Methylosarcina fibrata AML-C10: one gene and its partners. The protein of the gene in region 3 binds, or shares a complex with, the protein of the main gene of each other region. Links are inferred from orthologs where the notes say so. Each region holds a gene or a part of one and is shown on either strand. Other genes may lie near its edges.

Region 1 (3,917 bases), 460 kb from region 3 along the record:
AGCGCCGAATCCAGCACCCCTGGCTGAGCAATGCCGGATGGCCGCAGTCCCTGGCCGCAGCGACTTGATTCAGCAGGCGTAAAACGAAGTCCCGGGACGGCATTCTCAAGCCGTTGACCTGAAACCAGCGCCGAACGGCCAACTGCTGCCGGGCGCCGTCGAACATCCGCAAACGGCTGATGCTCAGGGTGTTGTCGGCGGGATCGAAGATTTGCTCGAAAATTTCGCCGGCCAGTTCCGTCACCAGCGTTTCGGCCTCGGCGCAATGGCGTGCGGCCCTGGCCACGGTCACGGCGCAGCCCGGCCAGCGCTGTTTCAACAAAGGCAGGACTTCGTTGCGCAGGAAGTTACGGTCGTAGTCGCTGCGCTGATTGGTCGGATCCTCCACCCAGTGCAGGCGGTGGCGATCCGCGTAATCGAAAATGGCCCGTTTCGGCGTCTGCAGCAGCGGCCTCAGCAAACGGCCGCGGCCGAAAGCCATGCTTTCGGGCATCCCCGAAAGCCCCCGCAAACCGCTGCCCCGCATCAATTGCAGCAGCACGGTTTCCAGTTGATCCTCCAGATGCTGGGCGGACAGCAGAGCATCGTCGACGTCGACCAGATCCTTTAAAGCGGCGTAGCGGGCGTTCCGGGCGGCTTCTTCGGGACTTTCCCTATTGCCCGCAACCGCATCGACGCGCAGCAAAATAAATCCGACCGCCAGCTCCTCCGCCGTTTTGGCGGTATGCGCCGCCCATGCATCCGCATCGGGCTGGAGACCGTGATGCACGTACACGGCGGTAATCCTGTCGTGAAGACGCGGGGAAGAAGCGGCCAAATGAAGCAGAACGTGCGAATCGATGCCGCCGCTGTAGGCGACATAGATGCGCCGCAGCGGCTCGAACCGGGCCAGAGCGGATTCCAGAAAACCGGCCGAGAGTGACACTGCCCTGAAATCGGATGGATTAGACGTCGAAGACAAGCCGGGGGCAAAACGATCGTTTATGCATTGGTCGGCTCGCCTGCCACTGGTGGATTATTTCACCGGCTCTTCGGTATACACGCCGAAGTTCATGATCCTCTGGTAGCGTTTTTCCAGCAAGGCATCCATGTCTTCCAGTTTCAGTTCCGCCAGATGGCGGATCAACGCTTCCTTCAGATTGGCCGAGGTCGCATGAAAATTCCGGTGCCCGCCGCCCACGGGCTCGCGAACGACCTCGTCCAGAAAACCCTGTTCTCGGATGCGGTCGGAAGTGATGCCCATGGCCTCGGCCGCCAGTTGCGACTTGTCCGCGCTTTTCCATAAGATGGAAGCACACCCTTCCGGAGAAATCACCGAATAGGTGCTGTATTCCAGCATGATCAGCCGGTCGCCGACGCCGATCGCCAGGGCGCCGCCCGAACCGCCCTCGCCGGTAATCGTGCAGATGATGGGCGTTCTCAGTTTGGCCATTTCGAACAGATTGCGGGCGATCGCCTCGCTCTGGCCGCGTTCTTCCGCGCCGATGCCGGGATAGGCGCCCGGAGTGTCGATCAGGCAAATCAGCGGCAATTTGAACCGTTCCGCCATTTTCATCACCCGCAAGGCCTTGCGGTAACCTTCCGGACGGGGCATGCCGAAATTCCGATAGATTTTTTCCTTGGTATCGCGCCCCTTCTGATGACCGACCACCATCACCGGATGATCGTCAAGGCGCGCCAGACCGCACACAATGGCCGGATCGTCGGCATAAGCGCGGTCGCCGTGCAGTTCATGAAAATCGGTGAACATATGCTCGATGTAATCCAGCGTATAAGGGCGGCCGGGATGCCGCGACAACTGGGAAATCTGCCAGTCGGTAAGATTCGAAAAAATCGACTCGGTCAAGGACTGGCTCCTTTCCTCCAATTGCCGGATGGCATCGGAAATATTGATGCCGTTGTCGAACTCGACGTTGCGCAGTTCTTTAATCTTCGCTTCCAGTTCGGCGATCGGTTGTTCGAAATCGAGAAATTTTAAATCCATGGAGATCGGGTCTACGGTGATAATAATTGTAATGGGGTAAAAACGGGAAATATTCCGGTAATTATACCCGATTCAACAAGATAGCCGCCATATTTGTAAGAATCTGGTTTTGACCGGACAATGTTAAGTATCCGTTTGGATTGAACGGGCATTGACGGTCTCAGACCGGCCAAATTCAGCCTTTCATAGGTTTTTTGCTCAATATCCGAATAGATATTGAAAGCCGACATTTAATGTTGGTATAAACGGCGCCGACAACTGGACAGGCGAGTAGATCACTAGGGCTTTGGCCACGAATTGAGTGCGGTTTTTTGTATATTTTCGATCAAGGTTGTGATTTGCTCGTCCAGCATAAATCGCAATTCCCATTCCAACGCCCAATCGGCGGGCAGGCCAGCAATCTGATGGTGCTCGATATAGCTTTGCTTGAGTTGGGCCTGGAATTCCGAGACTTGCTCTGCGCTTTCCCGGCGTTCGCCTAGCAAAATTTCCGCAGACTGTTCCAGCGCCAGCGACAGCGCTGCGTCGAAGGCGCGGCTATGCTGTTGCAGCGCAGCGGGAAAATGGCTAAATTGCTGTCCACTCAGCAGGCGGTAGCGTTTCCTGACCTGCAACAGAGCCGATAGTTTATCGGCATCGCGGATAATTTCTCGCAGTGCCGTTCTTTCGTGAGCCTTGGCCGGCAAGCGAGCGTCCGGTTCCAATACGGCATGGGCCAGAAGGTCATGCGCGGCCGCCAAATCTTTTTCCGCCGCCAGGCGTAAAGGCAGGGTATAGGTCAACAGATGGCCAGGATCGGGCAGACGCACCGTGAGTTTTGCCAAGGTGCGTAATGCCGCGATGCAATGGTGGCGCGCCAGCACAGAGGAACGCCGGGGCCACAAGGCATAGTCGAGCACACCCATGACGATCAAGCCAAGCAAAATGCCGATGATCCGATCGCGGGGCAGGTATAAATCCGTGACCGCGCCGAAATCGTGCAACACGAAGAGGGCGAAGGAGAAACCGAGTTGCCGGCCCAGATAGGCGATGCGATCGCTGCCGGCGGTAATCCAGGCCGACAAGGCCCAGAACGGCGCAGTGGCCAGCGCGAAGCCGATGATGGTGTCGAATTGCGGTTGCAACACCAGTACATAAAGGTAGGCGCACAGGCCGCCGATGGCGGCGCCGGATATACGCAACAGCGACAGGCGATAGTCTGCGCCGAGGCTGGTTTGCGCCGCCACCAGACAGGTTGGGATCGCGGTGTTGATATCCGGCCAGTTCAGGCCTTGCACGATCAGCATGCACAAGATCGCGCCCAAGGAAAATTTGATGCCGAATTGCAGGCTGTCGGCATGCGAGGCCCAAAATTCGTAGTCCAGCCAGGCCGGCCGCCAACTTGCCATGCCATCAGCGCTGTCGTCTTGTTCGGCAGGTTTATCACCGCTCACGACGAGATGGTGCAATTGGCTGTTCAAGGTGGCAATGACTTGTAGGGCTCGCCAGAAAGCGGTCAGTATGGAAGGATGGCTTAACCGCGAATAATCATGTAGTATTTCGTTGTTCAATAAAATCTCGATGGACTCGGCAACGTCGAGGTTTTCTTTCACGCCTTGCCGCAGTAACGAGCAGGCCTTTTGCAGAGCCTGATAGACGCGCAGTTTTTCCGGATTCATCGGTTGCGTACGATAGTCTGCCGCCAGGCTTTGATCCAGCCAGACGGCCAGTTGGCACAGGCCGTCGATTTCCTGCAACAAGGCCAGGTAAGTATCGTGGTGCCGGCGCATGGACGGATGCACCAGCTCGGCATGGCCCAGCAAGGCTTGCAGTTTACCGAACTGGCCTGCCCCCGCCGCCCCGTGGGTTGCTTTTTGCTGTCCTGCGACACCGCTGTCGGCCAAACGGCCGCTGAAAATGGCTTCCACCGCCGCCAGCTGCTCCGCCATGCCGG
Region 2 (3,933 bases), 1.0 Mb from region 3 along the record:
CCGGACAGAATCAACTGCCCTCCCGGCGCGAGCAAGGCGCAAATCCTGTCGCTCAACTCGCACAACGGCTTGGCCAGAATATTGGCCAGGACGACGTCGGCCTGAAGCGCCGGCAATTGTTCCGGCAAAAAACAGTGGATCTTATCCTGCACGTTGTTCTTGACGGCATTGCTTTCGGTGGCGGTCAGGGCCTGGGGATCGATGTCCACCGCGTAAGCCGACCGGGCGCCCAGGAGGATGCCGGCGACCGCCAGAATGCCCGAACCGCAGCCGTAATCGATCAGGGTTTTACCGGTCAGGTCGTGGCCGGCCAGCCATTCGAGGCACAAAGCCGTGGTCGGATGGGTGCCGGTGCCGAAAGCAAGGCCGGGGTCGAGAGTCAGGCACACGGTGCCGGGCTCGGCCTGCTCCTGGCCGGTAGGGCAGACCCAGAGCCTTTCGGCAAATTTCATCGGATGGTAATGCTCCATCCAGGCCCGCTCCCATGGCTGATCCTCAATCCGCTCATGGCGCCATTCGCGCAGGAGCTCCGGCCGGTATTTCGCGCGTGCCGCGGCAGCGATCAGATCGGGCTCGGCATCGATTTCGAACAGCGCAATCACTTCCGTATGGCTCCAGATGACCGTTTCTCCGATGCCGGGCTCGTACACCGGCTCGTCCTCGGCATCCATGTAGGTAACCGACACCGCACCCAGATCGCTGAGCAGGTCGGCCAGCGCGGGCGCGGTGTCTTTATCGGTAATGACGGAAATTTGATGCCAGGTCATAAGATGAATTTTCAGAGGGTGCCAGTACAGGGTGAGGACGTCACCCTGTTTGCAAAAAGCCTCAGCTCAGGCCGAGTTTCTTTTCCAGGTAATGGATGTTCTGGCCTCCGGCCGCGAACGCGCTGTCGTTCATGATGTCATGCTGCAGCGGAATATTGGTTTTGATGCCGTCGATGATGATTTCGCTTAACGCCGTGTTCATTCGGGCAATCGCACTGGCGCGATTCTCGCCGTGCGCGATCAGCTTGCCGATCATCGAGTCGTAATAAGGCGGCACCTTGTACCCATTGTAAATATGCGTTTCGCAGCGGATGCCCGGCCCGCCCGGCATATGGAACTGCTCGATCGTGCCGGGACACGGCATGAACGTCTTCGGATCTTCGGCGTTCAGGCGGCATTCGATCGCATGGCCGCGCATGACGACCTGGTCCTGGGTGATCGACAAAGGCTCGCCGGCGGCAATCCTAAGTTGTTCCTTGACGATGTCGAAACCGGTGACCATCTCGGTGACCGGATGTTCGACCTGGACGCGGGTGTTCATTTCGATAAAGTAGAATTCCCCGTTTTCATAAAGAAATTCGAAGGTACCCGCGCCCAGATAGCCGATGTCGAGACAGGCTTTCGCGCAACGCTCGCCCATGAGCTTGCGCTGCTCTTCGGTGATACCCGGAGCCGGCGCTTCTTCCACCACTTTCTGATGGCGGCGCTGCATCGAGCAGTCGCGCTCGCCCAGATGGATGGCGTTGCCGTGCGCATCGGCCATCACCTGAAATTCGATATGGCGCGGATTTTCCAGAAACTTTTCCATATAGACCGTGGCGTTGCCGAAAGCGCTACCGGCTTCGGCCTTGGTCATCTCGATCGCGCTCAGCAAAGCCGCTTCGGTATGGACCGTGCGCATGCCCCGGCCGCCGCCGCCGCCAGCCGCCTTGATGATCACCGGATAACCGATTTCCGCGGCCAGCTTCAGGTTTTTTTCCGGATTGTCGCTCAATGGGTCGCCATTGCCCGGCACGCAGGGAATACCTGCCGCCTGCATGGCTTTTTTGGCGGAAATTTTATCGCCCATCATACGGATGGTGTCGGCATTCGGACCGATGAAAACGAAACCGCTCTGTTTCACTTTTTCGGAAAAATCGGCATTTTCCGACAAAAAGCCGTAGCCCGGATGGATGGCCTCGGCGTCGGTGACTTCCGCCGCGCTAATGATGGCAGGAATGTTCAGATAGCTGTCGGCCGACGGCGCCGGTCCGATGCAGACCGATTCATCGGCCAGGCGCACATGTTTCAGATTGCGGTCCGCCTCCGAATGCACGGCCACGACCTTGACGCCCAACTCGCGGCAGGCCCGTAAAATACGTAAAGCAATTTCGCCCCGATTGGCGATCACGATCTTGTCAAACATGAATCCCTCGCCCGGTTAGTTTATTCAATGATGAACAAGGGTTGGCCGTATTCGACCGGCTGGCCGTTTTCGACCATAATTTTGGTCACGATGCCGCTTTTGTCCGCCTCGATCTGATTGAGGATCTTCATCGCTTCGATGATGCACAAGGTATCGCCGACCTGAACTTTTTGACCGACGTCGGTGAACACTTTGGCGCCGGGTGAGGCGGACCGGTAAAACGTTCCCACCATCGGCGACTTGACCACGTGACCGCTAATCTTCTCCTCGGCCGGGGTCGCGGCAGACGGCGCGGCCATCGGCGCGGCCGACGGGGCGGGCGCCGGCGCCGAAGCATAGACGACGGGCGCCGCGGCGCTTGAATAACGGCTGATACGGATGGCTTCTTCTCCTTCCTTAATCTCCAACTCGGCAATGTCCGATTCTTCGATGATCTCTATGAGTTTTTTTATTTTTCTAATATCCATGGGTTATGGTCTCTCGGCTAATATCTGATGAGCGGCCTGTAAGGCCAGTTCGTATCCCGTTGCACCTAATCCGCAAATAACGCCTTTGGCGATATCCGAAAAATAGGAATGTTTTCTAAAAGGTTCGCGCGCATGCACGTTCGATAAATGAACCTCGATAAAAGGAATTTTTGTCGCCAGCAAGGCGTCGCGAACGGCGACGCTGGTATGGGTGAAAGCCGCCGGATTGATGATGATGAAGTCGGCCCGGTCGTGATAAGCCTGATGGATCAACTCGACGATTTCGTGCTCTGCGTTGTTTTGATGGAAATGAAGGCAGTGATTCAGCTCCCCGGCCATTTTTTCCAGGGATTGCCTGATGTCTGTCAGCGTCTTGTTACCGTAGTGGCCAGGTTCGCGGATACCCAATAAATTCAAATTCGGTCCATTCAATACGATAATCGTCGCCATTCGCTTTTTTAAAAACCCTTCTAATGATGCAATTTTAGGGCGGTAATTTTGCCTAAATTGAAAAGTATTGTCCAGATATTCTATTTTTCTTGCCAGATCGCGGAAGAAGTCCGGCGTTTAGGAGCAGTTTCTGCCCGATAGGCCGCCCGTGGGGAGTACCGAAGCTCCCCTTCCGCACGGCCGGGCGCGCGCGTTTTCTGCGCCGATCAAGACAATCCGGACAAAAAAGAAGCATCGATCCGGCAGCCGCCCACTTCGGGACGATCCAGAACGTCCTGCGCGAAATCCCGGTAAGTGGGAAGCTGGAAGGCAATACGGGTAATTTTGCCGCCGACAAACTCGAACTCCATCGCGCCGCCTTTGTCCCTGGGGCTCCCGGCTTGGGTGGTAAACAACAGAATGCCGACATTGCCGGCCGGGTTGTCGCTCGACTGTCTCGGGACGGGGCGGGCGCAACTCAGTTCGTCGATCATCAAGCCCGATAACGCCTGAGCCAACTGGCGCGCGTTTACGATCAGCCCTTCTCCCGGAATTTCGGTCACCGCCGCCGGGACTGCCGGGGGTTTGGCCGCTTCGGGCACGTCTTTGACCGCCTCAGAAACCGCCGTTTTTTCCTCGGAAGCGGCCCCGTTCGCAGCGCCTTCCTGTGCCGGAGCCGGAATTGGAGTCGGCGGATTCAACAGTTTTTCCAGGCCGAAGTTCCCCAGATGATTCTGCAGCAATACGGTGCCGTCGCCCTTTTGGGCCGTCGTCAGGAGAGGATACAACTGCCGCTCCATTTCGGTGACGTTGGTGTTTTTCAACACGGCCAGCCATTGCCTTTCAATCGACTTGAGCGGCGTCA
Region 3 (5,988 bases):
GCATGCACGCGTTTGCCCGGAAAATGCTCATGCAGGTATTCGGCCAGGGTGCCGACCGCCTGAGGGTTGTGTCCGACGTCCAGGAGGATCGGAACATCGCCGTCGATCAACTGAAAACGACCGGGTAGGCGAGTCGCCGCCAGACCCGTACGGATGGACGCGTCGCTGACCGGCAGCCTGTCCTGGAGCAGGGATACCGACAATAGCACGGACGAAGCGTTGCGATACTGGTGTTCGCCTTTCAAAGCCGGTTCCGGTAAATGCAAACATTGTTGCCGATCGGCGCTCCAGTGCCATTCATTCCCGTGTTTGTGGTACCTGAAATCCCGGCCGATGCAATACAGCCGGGCTTTTTTGCTTTCGGCCGTCTGAAAGATCGAAAAGGGTGGGTCCGGATCGCCGACAATGGCCGGAGTCGCCGCCCTGAAAATGCCGGCCTTCTCCCTGCCGATGTCTTCCCGCGTCGGTCCCAGCCAGTCGGTATGATCGATGCCGATGCTGCTGATCAGCGAGACGTCGGGGTCGATGATATTGACCGCATCGAGCCGCCCGCCCAAGCCGACCTCCAGTAATTGGATGTCGACTTTCGATCGAAAGAACAGATCAAGGGCGGCCAGGGTCCCGAACTCGAAATAGCTTAAGGTGACGTCGCCGCGCACCGCCTCGATACGGGTGAAGGCGGCGCAAATCGCAGCGTCCTCTACCGGCTGGCCGTCGATTTTAATGCGTTCGTTGTACTTCAGGATATGAGGCGAGGTATAGGCGCCCACCCGATAACCCTGGGCCCGATAGATCGCTTCCAGATAGGCGACGCAGGAACCCTTGCCGTTGGTGCCGGCTACCGTGACGGTGACCGGCTTGAGATAATCCGGATTCAGTTTGGAAAAAACGTTGGCGGCCCGTTCCAGTCCGAGGTCTATCGCCAAAGGATGCAAGCTTTCCTGCCAATCCAGCCAGCCCTTCAGGGTATCAAAATGCTGCATTAACCGATTGCGCCCGGATGCAGTCATTCATCCTGATCAAGATTCTGTTCGATATCGGTGGCTATGCTGTCCAGCAGCGGCTCCGTTTCGGGCGTTTCGGCAACCTCGTTCGCGTCGGTATCGGGGACGGCAAGGGCCGGGGCAAAGGCCGGCGTTCGGCCTGCCGTCAGCATGGCCAGAATGCTCGCTATTTTATCGCGCATTTCCCGCCGGTCGATAATCATGTCGATGGCGCCGTGTTCCTGAAGAAATTCGCTGCGCTGAAAGCCTTCGGGCAATTTTTCGCGCACCGTTTGCTCGATGACCCGGGGACCGGCGAAGCCGATCAGGGCGTTCGGCTCGGCTACGTTGATGTCGCCGAGCATCGCCAGACTGGCGGAAACGCCTCCCATCGTCGGGTCGGTCATAAAGGAAATATAAGGAATGCCGTGCTCGGACAGTTTGGTGAGCGCTGCGCTGGTTTTCGCCATCTGGAACAGCGAATACAGCGATTCCTGCATGCGTGCGCCGCCGCTGGCGGTAAAGACGATGAACGGAATGCCCAGCTCCAGGCTTTTGTTGACGCCGCGGATAAAGCGTTCACCGACGACCGAGCCCATCGAGCCGCCCATGAAGTTGAAATCGAAGGCGGCCGCGACAATACCCCGGCCTTTCAGCTTGCCCTTGATGACGACCAGAGCGTCGTTTTCCTTGGTTTGTTTTTGCGCCTGGGCGATGCGGTCCTTGTATTTCTTGCTGTCCTTGAATTTTAACGGATCGACCGGTTTTACGCCTTTGCCGATTTCTTCACGCTCTTCTTCATCGAGAAAGATGTCCAGCCTCGTTCTCGCCGGAATGCGCATGTGATGTTCGCATTTCGGACAGACGCTCAGGTTTCTTTCCAGTTCCAGGTTGTAGAGTATTGCATTGCAACTGGGACATTTGTTCCATAATCCTTCGGGAACGGTCCCTTTTTTATTGGAGTTTTCTGTTCGAATTGTGGATGGAACCAGTTTCTGAAACCAACTCATCGTCTTCTATCTGCCTCTTCGTACTTCATTGGGATCATGCCGTTGCCGTCGAATTGTCCATCGCCCGGCGCATGGCCGTTAACAATTCGACGATTTCAATTTTAGCGCGCTCGGGATCATCCAGATTGTTTTCTATTTTGCTGATCAGGGCGCTGCCGATCACGACGCCATCGCCGATGTCCGCAATTATTTTTGCCGTCTCGGCATCCTTGACGCCGAAACCGATGCCGACCGGAAGAGCGGCGTTGGCCCTGATTTGTTTCAGTTTTTTTTCCACGTCCGCGATGTCCAGATGCCCGGCGCCGGTAACGCCCTTCAGCGACACGTAATAAAGATAGCCGCTGCCGATCCTGGACATTTTCCGGATGCGCTCGTCGCTGCTGTTGGGCGCTAAGAGAAAGATCGGGTCGATGCCCCGCGCCTTGAGCAGAGCCCCGCATTCCTCGCCCTCTTCGGGCGGCAGGTCGACCGTCAAAATGCCGTCCACTTCGGCCCGCTGAGCCGCATTGGCGAAATCTTCATAGCCCATCGCTTCGATCGGATTCAAATAGCCCATCAGCACCACCGGCGTTTTCCGGTCGATTTTTCGAAATTCCATCGCCATCGCCAGGGTCCGCCGCAGGCTCATCTTATGGGCGAGGGCGCGTTCGCTGGCGCGCTGGATGACCGGACCGTCCGCCATCGGGTCGGAAAAAGGCACGCCCAGTTCGATCACGTCGACGCCGGCCTTGACCATCGCATGCATCATCGGCACCGTGAAATCGGGATGGGGGTCGCCGGCGGTAATGAACGGAATCAGAGCCTTGCGGCCCGCTTTCGACAATTCTTCAAATTTGGCGGCTAATCGGCTCACAGTTCTATCCCCTCGCGCTTGGCCATGGTTTGCATATCTTTGTCGCCGCGACCGGACAGGTTGACAATAATGGTCTGGTCTTTGTTCATTTTCGGAGCCAGTTTCATCGTATAAGCCATCGCATGGCTTGACTCCAGCGCGGGAATGATGCCTTCCGTACGGGTCAGGGCGTAGAAGCCTTCCAGCGCCTCGTTGTCGGTGATGTTGACGTAGTTGGCGCGGCCGGTGTCCTTGAGCCAAGCGTGTTCGGGCCCGACTCCGGGATAATCGAGCCCGGCCGAAATGGAATGAGTCTCGATGATTTCGCCGTCGTCGTCGGCCATTAAATAGGTGCGGTTGCCATGCAGCACGCCGGGCCGGCCTGCGCACAGCGGAGCGGAATGGCGGCCGGTGGCGACGCCGTCGCCTGCGGCTTCGACGCCGTACAATTGCACCGACGGATCGTCGATGAACGGATAAAACAGGCCGATCGCGTTGGAGCCGCCGCCGACGCAGGCCACCAGGGCGTCCGGAAGGCGTCCGGTCATTTCCCGGCACTGCTGTTTGGCTTCCCGGCCGATAATGGCCTGGAAATCCCGAACCATCGCAGGGTAGGGGTGCGGGCCTGCGACCGTGCCGATGATGTAAAACGTATTGTCGACGTTGGTTACCCAGTCCCGCAGTGCCTCATTCAGAGCATCTTTCAACGTCTTCGAGCCCGATTCGACTGCGACGACTTTGGCGCCCAAGAGTTTCATCCGGTAAACGTTCAGGGACTGGCGGGCGACGTCGACCGCGCCCATGTACACGACGCATTCCAGGCCCAGCCGCGCGGCCACGGTGGCTGTGGCGACGCCGTGCTGGCCGGCGCCGGTTTCGGCGATGATCCGGGTTTTGCCCATGCGCTTGGCCAGCAGCGCCTGGCCGACGGTATTGTTGATCTTGTGCGAGCCGGTATGGTTGAGGTCTTCCCGCTTCAAATAGATTTGCGCGCCGCCGAGTTCCCGGCTCCAGCGTTCGGCATGATACAAAGGCGACGGCCGGCCGACGTAATGCTGCAAATCGGCATCCAGTTCGGCGAGAAATTCGGGATCTTTCAAATACCGCTGATAAGCGGCGTTGAGCTCCTGAATGGGCGGTATCAGCGTTTCCGCGACGAAGATGCCGCCGTAAGGGCCGAAATGGCCCCGCTCATCGGGCATGGTATATTGTGCTGTCATATTATTTTTCTATCACCCTCGTTAACTTCCGACATGAATGCCGCCATTTTGGCTGCATCCTTCACACCTTTTTCGGCTTCCACGCCACTGCTCACATCCAACGCATACGGTTTTACCGTATGTATCGCCTTTCTTGCATTGCCCGCTTCCAGCCCGCCGGCCAGCACGATAGGCAAGGCGCAATTTTCCGGAATCAACTCCCAGTCGAACCGGCTGCCGCTGCCGCCTTGGACGCCGGGATGCCAGGCGTCGAGCAACAAACCGGCGGCATCGTTATATTGCCGGGCCAGCGCCGGGATATCGGTGCCCGGCCGCATGCGTACCGCCTTGATGTAGCGCTTGCCATAGCGCCGGCAGGTCTCGGCCGATTCGTCGCCGTGAAACTGCAAACAGTCGACCGGAACTCTTCGTAAAACTTCTCGAATGCGGGATTCTTCTTCATCGACGAACAGGGCCACCACCGAAACGAAGGCGGGGAGGGCTTCGACCATGCGGACGGCCTGAGCGATTTCCACGTTTCTCGGGCTGGGCGGATAAAACACCAGGCCGATCGCATCCACGCCAAGGCGAGCGGCACAGACCGCATCCTCGACACGAGTAAAACCGCAAATTTTAACGCGAGTCCGCATAAAAGTGATATCGGAATTTAACAAAAAACCAAGCGCATTAGAATAACATAAAACCGTTCTATGATTGGACTCAAATTATTGGCGGCTTAAGGTCCCGTCTAATCGACCGGTTCTTCGGCGGCAGGAACTCTTATCCCGGCAACGGCTGCCGGGATAAAAGGTGCGATTAAAGCATTTCTGAATGCGCGGCCGATGGTTTACAATGCTCCAATCGTATCGAAAGCAGAGCGGATGGCTCCGGCAAAAGGGCGGGAATTATCAGGCAATGCGCGGCGTTGATCGTTGAACTACCTGTCTCATCACATGAATAAATTAAAATGCGCAGTCATTGGCGCTGGGTATCTTGGAAAATTCCATGCCGAAAAATATGCTTCGTTGCCGGATTGCGAATTGGTCGCGGTCGTCGACACCAATGAAACAGCCGCGGCGAACGTCGCCGAAAAATACGGCGCGCAAGCCTTGACCGACTATCAAGCGCTGCTCGGGGCGGTCGATGCGGTCAGCGTGGTGGTGCCGACGACGCTTCATCACCAGGTGGCCAGAGACTTTTTGAATGCCGGCGCCCATGTTCTGGTGGAAAAGCCGATCACTGTTACGGTCGAGGAGGCCGATGAACTGATCGCCATTGCCGAACAGAAGGGGCTGATTCTGCAAGTGGGCCATCTGGAACGGTTCAATCCCGCCGTGCTGGGGCTCGACAAGGACGAGAAGCCGCTGTTCATCGAATCTCACCGCCTGTCGCCGTTCAATCCCCGCGCCAACGACGTCAGCGTGGTGCTGGATCTGATGATCCACGACATCGACATCATTCTGGCTCTGGTCGACTCCGAAGTCGAGCGCATCGATGCCAGCGGCACCGCGGTTCTGACTCAGGGCATCGACATTGCCAACGCCCGGCTTCTTTTTAAAAACGGCTGCGTGGCCAACGTCACCGCCAGCCGGATCAGTATGAAGATGGAACGCAAAATGCGCCTGTTCCGGCCGAGTTCCTACGTGTCGGTGGATTTCCAGAACCGTGTGCTGACCAAGCATCGCACCGGCATCCGGGAAATGTTCCCCGGCATTCCCGAAATAGTCACCGAGGAGTCCGTTTTTGAAAGCGGCGACGCCTTGCTGGAAGAAATCCGGCATTTTGTCCGTTGCATTCATCGCGGAGAGAACCCGCTGGTGTCGGGCGAAGCCGGACGGCGGGCCTTGGCGACGGCGATCAAGATCGGCGAGCTTTTGCATTAATCCGAAGCCCGTTTCGTTTCCGAATTCAAATCAACCGATTACCGAGTAATTAGAAAAGGCATGACAATGATACCGATGGTG

The links. The genes of interacting proteins can lie anywhere in the genome.
Region 1: the proteins of accD (region 3) and accA are in contact, whole or in part, in a solved structure (PDB 8UXZ), measured with the Escherichia coli proteins. The link is inferred for Methylosarcina fibrata AML-C10 from one-to-one orthologs.
Region 2: the proteins of accD (region 3) and accC are in contact, whole or in part, in a solved structure (PDB 8UXZ), measured with the Escherichia coli proteins. The link is inferred for Methylosarcina fibrata AML-C10 from one-to-one orthologs.

What each region holds. Positions count from the first base shown.
Region 1 is NZ_KB889965.1:1,651,239-1,655,155, forward strand. The notes cover bases 1-2,856. They hold accA (acetyl-CoA carboxylase carboxyl transferase subunit alpha), read right to left. Parts: upstream 1,985-2,856; coding sequence 1,016-1,984; downstream 1-1,015. Other genes in these bases: tilS (tRNA lysidine(34) synthetase TilS), read right to left, coding at 1-925; A3OW_RS0107920 (FUSC family protein), read right to left, coding at 2,263-2,856. Outside these bases: more of A3OW_RS0107920, read right to left, coding at 2,857-3,917. UniProt on the Escherichia coli protein: Component of the acetyl coenzyme A carboxylase (ACC) complex. First, biotin carboxylase catalyzes the carboxylation of biotin on its carrier protein (BCCP) and then the CO(2) group is transferred by the carboxyltransferase to acetyl-CoA to form malonyl-CoA.
Region 2 is NZ_KB889965.1:3,115,356-3,119,288, forward strand. What follows is about bases 1-2,872. They hold accC (acetyl-CoA carboxylase biotin carboxylase subunit), read right to left. Parts: upstream 2,173-2,872; coding sequence 829-2,172; downstream 1-828. Other genes in these bases: prmA (50S ribosomal protein L11 methyltransferase), read right to left, coding at 1-767; accB (acetyl-CoA carboxylase biotin carboxyl carrier protein), read right to left, coding at 2,193-2,639; aroQ (type II 3-dehydroquinate dehydratase), read right to left, coding at 2,643-2,872. Outside these bases: more of aroQ, read right to left, coding at 2,873-3,089; A3OW_RS0114720 (hypothetical protein), read right to left, coding at 3,296-3,933. UniProt on the Escherichia coli protein: This protein is a component of the acetyl coenzyme A carboxylase complex; first, biotin carboxylase catalyzes the carboxylation of the carrier protein and then the transcarboxylase transfers the carboxyl group to form malonyl-CoA.
Region 3 is NZ_KB889965.1:2,113,015-2,119,002, reverse strand. The notes cover bases 1-2,836. They hold accD (acetyl-CoA carboxylase, carboxyltransferase subunit beta), read right to left. Parts: upstream 1,994-2,836; coding sequence 1,007-1,993; downstream 1-1,006. Other genes in these bases: trpA (tryptophan synthase subunit alpha), read right to left, coding at 2,028-2,836; folC (bifunctional tetrahydrofolate synthase/dihydrofolate synthase), read right to left, coding at 1-983. In the rest of the region: more of trpA, read right to left, coding at 2,837-2,846; trpB (tryptophan synthase subunit beta), read right to left, coding at 2,843-4,045; A3OW_RS0110105 (phosphoribosylanthranilate isomerase), read right to left, coding at 4,042-4,674; A3OW_RS0110100 (Gfo/Idh/MocA family protein), read left to right, coding at 4,978-5,907; A3OW_RS0110095 (DegT/DnrJ/EryC1/StrS family aminotransferase), read left to right, coding at 5,974-5,988.